DNA from 3 places in the Curtobacterium pomorum genome. Region 2 is predicted to be linked to each of the others. Evidence: predicted binding sites of a transcription regulator. Region 2 holds the regulator's gene; each other region holds the start of a gene.
The links. The regulator HrcA, encoded in region 2, represses chaperone genes, less so after heat shock. The targets are predictions, from matches to a motif close to TTNGCACTCGNNNNNNNCGAGTGCNAA.
Positions count from the first base shown of each region.

Region 1: a site for HrcA is predicted at 932-958, ahead of groES (co-chaperone GroES). Genes of this name have one in related genera too.
Region 3: a site for HrcA is predicted at 1,295-1,321, ahead of groL (chaperonin GroEL). Genes of this name have one in related genera too.

Region 1 is NZ_CP172409.1:3,627,052-3,629,318, forward strand. Features, by position in the region: gene rarD (EamA family transporter RarD) at 1-418, opposite strand, end outside; gene groES (co-chaperone GroES) at 541-837, opposite strand; gene ACGH48_RS17355 (class I SAM-dependent methyltransferase) at 998-2,188, shown strand; gene ACGH48_RS17360 (DUF4190 domain-containing protein) at 2,181-2,267, opposite strand, start outside.
Region 2 is NZ_CP172409.1:1,746,215-1,748,481, forward strand. Features, by position in the region: gene hemW (radical SAM family heme chaperone HemW) at 1-415, shown strand, start outside; gene ACGH48_RS08375 (DUF4870 domain-containing protein) at 443-850, opposite strand; gene hrcA (heat-inducible transcriptional repressor HrcA) at 939-1,961, shown strand; gene dnaJ (molecular chaperone DnaJ) at 2,011-2,267, shown strand, end outside.
Region 3 is NZ_CP172409.1:3,456,819-3,459,085, forward strand. Features, by position in the region: gene groL (chaperonin GroEL) at 1-1,257, opposite strand, end outside; gene ACGH48_RS16545 (cold-shock protein) at 1,519-1,722, opposite strand; gene ACGH48_RS16550 (LytR C-terminal domain-containing protein) at 1,904-2,267, opposite strand, start outside.

The sequences.
Region 1 (2,267 bases), 1.9 Mb from region 2:
CCGCCCACTGCGCCGGCCGAAGCCGTTCGCGCAGGACCACGACGCCGAGTGCGATCGTGACCAGGGGGTTGATGAAGTACCCGAGTGCCGCCTCGACGGTGTGGCCGGTGGTGGTCGCCAGGACGTACACGGTCCAGTTCACCAGGATGAGGACCGCGGCCAGGCCCATCACGGCCATCACCCGCCGCTGCGCCATCAGGGTGCGGGTGCGGAGCCACGAGCGGGTGACGGCGATCGCCACCGCGCAGAACACCAGCCCGAAGACGATGCGCCAGGCGACGATCTCGAACGCGCCGGCCGGGGCCATCGCCGCGAAGAGCAGGGGCATGAGGCCCCAGAGCCCGTACGCGATGATCGCCTGCACCACGCCGACGGATGCCTCGCTGCGGACGGGTCGCGCCGGACTCGGTTCACTCACGGAACCATCCTAGGAACGACCGCTGACTCGCCGGTCGGACCACGGGCCTCCCGGTCGCCCCGAACGCACGGACGCCCCGCCGGCCGACAGGCCGAACGGGGCGTCCGAGAGGAGTACTGGACTCAGTTGACGACGACCGCGAGGACGTCACGGGCCGACAGGACCAGCAGGTCCTCGCCCGAGTACTTGACCTCGGTTCCGCCGTACTTGGAGTAGATGACCTTGTCACCCACGGCGACGTCGAGCGGGACGCGGTTGCCGTTGTCGTCGATGCGACCCGGACCCACGGCGACGACCTCGCCCTCCTGGGGCTTCTCCTTCGCGGTGTCGGGGATGACCAGACCGGATGCGGTGGTCTGCTCCGCCTCGACCTGGCGGATGACGATGCGATCCTCGAGCGGCTTGATGCTGACGGCCACGGTGACCTCTTCTTTCTCGGTACGGACTCGGTACAGATGAAAACCGGGTTGGCACTACGCACAGGAGAGTGCCAACGCCAACTCTAGGGGGACACTGGCACTCGGTCAATCCGAGTGCCAGCACATCAGGGGAACATCCAGCACCTGGGAGGATCGGGACATGGAAGCCGCCGAACTCGCCGCACTGCTGACCCCTGACGGGATGGCCCTGCTCGACCGTACCCCCGGCGTCTCGGACGGCGGCGAGATCGTCCGGGTGGTGTCCCGGCTGCGGTCCGAAGGCCACGACCCGCAGCTCGTCTCGGCGGTCCTGACCCAGGCGAAGCTCCGGCAGAAGGCCCGTGGCAAGTTCGGCGACTTCGCCGCCCGCATGCTCTTCACCGAGGCCGGACTCGAGCAGGCGACCCGCTTGCAGGTCGCCGCACAGCACGCCGGGCGCTTCGCCGCGGCCGGGCTCACGCGTGTCGCCGACCTCGGCTGCGGTATCGGCGGCGACGCGATGGCGATGGCCGCGCTCGACCTCGACGTCACCGCGGTGGACCGCGACGAGGTCACCGCTGCGGTCGCGACGCACAACCTCGCGGTGTGGCCGAACGCACGGGTCGAACTGGGCGACGCGGCCGCGTTCGACGTCTCCCGCGTCGACGGCATCTGGATGGACCCCGCACGTCGGACCTCCGGCCACTCGGACACCCGTCGCCTGGCCGACCCCGACGACTGGTCGCCGTCCCTGGACACCGTGTTCGCCGCCGCGACGAGCACCCCGACGGGCGTGAAGCTCGGGCCCGGCATCGACCGCGACCTGATCCCCGACACTGCCGAGGCGCAGTGGACCTCCGTCGACCGCGAGGTCGTCGAGCTCGCGCTGTGGTTCGGGCCCCTCGCCCGGCCGGGGATCCGCCGAGCGGCCACCGTGATCGGTGCGCACGGCATCGCCGAGATGACCGGCCCGGCCGACGCCGAGGACGCCGAGGTGGGCCCGCTCGGCGCCTACCTGTACGAGCCGGACGGCGCCGTCATCCGCGCACGGCTCATCGGCGACCTGGCACGCGCCCTCGACGGCCACATGGTCTCCGACGGGATCGCGTACGTGACCTCGGACCGTGCCGTGACGACGCCGTTCGCCCAGGGCTTCCGGGTGCTCGACACCATGCCGCTCGACGTGAAGCGCCTGTCGGCCCGGCTCGCCGCGGACGGCATCGGCACCGTGGAGATCAAGAAGCGCGGCGTCGACGTCGATCCGGCGCAGTTCCGCAAACGGCTGCGGCTGCGCGGGACCGGCCGGGTCACGCTCGTGCTCACCCGCCTGGACGGGCGGCACAGCGCGGTCCTGTGCGAGCGGCTCAGCTGATGAAGGCGCCGGTGCCCGAGTCGTAGTCGTAGGTGGAGTACGAGCTCTGGCCGATCACGCCGAGGAAGATGATGAAGGC
Region 2 (2,267 bases):
GGTGTCGAACTGGGCGCGCGGTGACGCGCACGCGAGTCGGCACAACCTGTCCTACTGGAAGGGCCACGACTGGTGGGGCGTCGGCCCCGGCGCGCACTCCGCCGTCGCCGGCACGCGCTGGTGGAACGTCAAGCACCCGGCCGCGTACGCGAACCGGGTGCTGTCCGGCGAGTCGCCGGCCGCCGGCCGCGAGACCATCGACGACGAGACCCGGTACGTCGAGCGGCTGCTCCTCGCCGCCCGCGTCCGCGGGGAGCTCGCGACGAGCGAGATCCGCCAGGAGGCCCGTGGCCGGGTCGCGGGACTCATCGCACGGGGTCTCGTGGACGGGTCGGCCGCGGTGCGGGGACGGATCGACCTGACCCTGCAGGGTCGCCTGCTCGCCGACGCGGTCGTGCGGGAACTGCTCGACTGACCGGCGTCCGCCGGTCGCCTGCCGGCCCTACTGCTTGATGAACTCGATCGACAGGGGGTAGCGGTAGAACTGGCCCTGGTTCGCCGCGACGGCCGCCATGATGCCGAAGATCAGCGAAACGATCGCAGCGGCGAGGATGATCAGGAACCCAACGCCGAACACTGATGTGAGCGAACCGACGAAGTACGCGATCGCCATCGTGATGTGGAAGTTCAGGGCGACCCGGGTGTGCTCGCGGATGAAGCCGCCGCGATCGCGGAGGACCAGGTACGCCACGAGCGGCGCGACGACGGTGAAGAAGATCCCGCCGATGTGCGTGAGCGTTGCCCAGAGGCGCTGGTCCTCCGGGCTCATCGGCTGCGGCGGCGTGTACCCGCTCGGGTACTGGGGCCCGTTCGGGTTCTGCGGGCCACCGGGCTGCTGTCCGTAGGTCATGCCGGAAGCGTATCGGGGGTGCAGTCACGCGGGCGTAGGATCAGCAGTCGACACGTCCGAGTGCCAGATCGACCAGGAAGGAGCGCTCGTGGTCAGTGAACGCAGCCTCGAGGTCCTGAAGGCGATCGTGCGCGACTACGTGGCGTCCCGCGAACCGGTCGGCTCGAAGACGATCGTCGAGCGGCACGCCTTCGGTGTCAGTGCCGCCACGATCCGCAACGACATGGCCCTGCTCGAGGACGAGCAGCTCATCGTCGCCCCGCACACCTCGTCCGGTCGCGTGCCGACCGACAAGGGCTACCGCCTCTTCGTCGACCACCTGGCCGCGGCCCGGCCGCTGACGAGCGCCCAGCGGCACGCCATCGAGACCTTCCTCGGCGCCCCGAACGACCTCGACGAGGTCCTCGGCCGCACCGTGCGCCTGCTCAGTCAGCTCACGAACCAGGTCGCCCTCGTGCAGTACCCGTCGATGGTGCGCGCCCGGGTGCAGCACGTCGAACTCGTGCGACTCGGCGATGCCCGGCTGATGGTGGTGCTCATCACCGACACCGCCCGGGTCGAGCAGCGCGTCGTCGAGACCGACGTCGCGCTCGACGAGCCGCTGCTGACCGAACTCCGCACCGTGCTGAACGGTGCGGCCGTGGGGCTCCTGCTGCAGGACGTGCCCACCGCGCTCCGTGCGGTGCCGCAACAGCTCCGCCCCGAGGCCCAGACGCTCGGCGGGGTCGTCGTGGCGACCCTCATCGAGCAGGTCGCGGCGAACCGACAGGACCGCCTGCTGATGGCCGGCGCCGCGAACCTGGCGAAGAGCGAGCAGGACTTCTCCGGCGGCCTCTTCCCGGTGCTCGAAGCGATCGAGGAACAAGTCACCCTGCTCCGGTTGTTCGGGGAGATGCAGGTGGACGACATCGCGGTGGCGGCCAGCATCGGCGTCGAGAACGCCGAGTACGGGCTCGACGCGACGAGCATCGTCGCCGGCGGGTACCTCGCCGGTGGCGGCGAGGTGGCACGCCTGGGCGTCCTCGGACCGACCCGGATGGACTACGGCACGAACATGGCGGCCGTCCGGGCCGTCGCACGGTACCTGTCCAAGCTCCTGGGCGAACACTGATCGACTGCAACACCGACCGACCGACCGAACACAACCGACTGAGGGATACGTGGCAGACCACTACGACGTCCTCGGCGTCCAGCGAGACGCCTCCGATGCCGACATCAAGAAGGCCTACCGCCGCCTGGCGCGTGAGCTCCACCCGGACGTGAACCCGGCCCCCGAGGCCGCCGAGCGGTTCAAGGACGTCACGCACGCGTACGACGTCCTGAGCGACCCCGAGCAGCGGCGCCGGTACGACGCCGGGCCACAGGCCGACAGCCCCTTCGGTGGCGGCGCCGGCGGGTTCAGCGACATCTTCGACGC
Region 3 (2,267 bases), 1.7 Mb from region 2:
CTGGATGAGGGCGACGCCACCACCGGCGACGATGCCCTCTTCGACGGCAGCCTTCGCGTTGCGGACGGCGTCCTCGATGCGGTGCTTGCGCTCCTTGAGCTCGACCTCGGTCGCGGCACCCGCCTTGATGACGGCGACGCCACCGGCGAGCTTCGCGAGGCGCTCCTGGAGCTTCTCGCGGTCGTAGTCGGAGTCGGTCGCCTCGATCTCGGAGCGGATCTGACGGACACGGCCGGCGATCTGCTCGGCGTCGCCGGCACCCTCGACGATCGTGGTCTCGTCCTTGGTGATGACGACCTTGCGGGCACGACCGAGCAGGTCGAGCGTCGCGTTCTCGAGCTTGAGGCCGACCTCTTCCGAGATGACCTGGCCACCGGTCAGGATCGCGATGTCCTGCAGCATGGCCTTGCGACGGTCGCCGAAGCCCGGGGCCTTGACGGCGACGGACTTGAAGATGCCGCGGATCTTGTTCACGACGAGCGTGGCCAGGGCCTCGCCGTCGACGTCCTCGGCGATGATCAGGAGCTGCTTGCCCGCCTGGATCACCTTGTCGACGACCGGCAGGAGGTCCTTGATGTTCGAGATCTTCGAGTTGACGATCAGGATGTAGGCGTCCTCGAAGACGGCTTCCTGACGCTCGGGGTCGGTGACGAAGTACTGCGACAGGTAGCCCTTGTCGAAGCGCATGCCCTCGGTCAGCTCGAGCTCGGTGCCGAAGGTGTTCGACTCCTCGACGGTGACGACACCTTCCTTGCCGACCTTGTCGATGGCCTCGGCGATGAGCGCGCCGATGGTCGGGTCTGCAGCCGAGATCGACGCGGTCGCGGCGATCTGGTCCTTGGTCTCGATGTCCTTCGCGTTGGCGAGGAGCTGGTCGGAGACGGCGGAGACGGCCTTCTCGATGCCGCGCTTGAGCGACACGGGGTCGGCGCCGGCGGCGACGTTGCGGAGGCCCTCGCGGACGAGTGCCTGGGCGAGGACGGTCGCGGTGGTCGTACCGTCACCGGCGACGTCGTCGGTCTTCTTGGCGACCTCCTTGACGAGCTCCGCACCGATCTTCTCGTACGGGTCGTCGAGCTCGATCTCCTTGGCGATGGAGACACCGTCGTTCGTGATCGTGGGGGCGCCCCACTTCTTCTCGAGGACGACGTTGCGGCCGCGCGGGCCGAGCGTCACCTTCACGGCGTCGGCCAGCTGGTTCAGGCCGCGCTCGAGGCCACGGCGGGCCTCCTCGTCGAAAGCAATGATCTTAGCCATGTGAGTTCTCGTCCCTCCCGGACGTCGTGGGGTCGTGCTGGCACTCAACGTGAGCGAGTGCCAACGCCGATTCTGGCACTCGCCCGGTGCGAGTGCAACACGATCTGGAGGCTCGTCAGGTCTTCCCAGCACACGTTGCGCCAACAGCGCACCCCGACCACCGCCGCGGGCCGCCCGCCACGCACGCCGAGCGGCGCGGGCCACGCACGACGAACGCGCCGCCCCTGACGGGACGGCGCGTTCACGATGCGTGTCGTGTGGTCAGGCCGGTCGGACTGCCTCCGCCTGCGGGCCCTTCGACCCGGTGCCGACGTCGAACACCACTGCCTGGCCCTCCTCGAGGACCTTGTAACCCGACATGTCGATGGCCGAGTAGTGCACGAACACGTCCTGGCCTCCTCCATCGACGGTGATGAAGCCGAAGCCCTTTTCAGCGTTGAACCACTTCACGGTTCCGTTGGCCATGATCTCTTGCTCCCTGGTACTGCTGTGCGAACGACGTGTTCGTCGTCTGCAAGGGACTCTGCTGGAAGCACGCCGATCAGGCAAGAGGTGTGACGTTGTTTCACGTCGTTTCCGACAGAAATCAACGTGCCCGAAACACGACCGTCACAAATGCGGGCGGAACGGGCCCGCGGAATGCGGATCAGCCGGTGTAGTCGGCCCCGAGCACGACGCTCACATCGGCGTTCGGGAACGCTGCCGACTGCTGCACGGCGGTGACCCCGAGCTGCTTCGCGATGCCCTGCGCGACCGCAGCCTGCGCGGCCTGCTGGTAGTACACGATCGTCGACGTCGACCCGGTCGTGCCGGCGTCCCCGGTCGAGGCGACCTGCCAGCCGGCACCGGTCAGCGTGGCGCTCGCGCGGGCGGCGAGGCCGGAGGTGGTCGTGCCGTTCAGGACGACGACGGTGGTCGTCCCCTGCTGCGCCGGCGTGGCCGCGGCCGCTCCGGACCCGGCATCCGCACCGGCCGACGAGGAGGCCGAGGGCTTCGAGGTGGCGGACGCG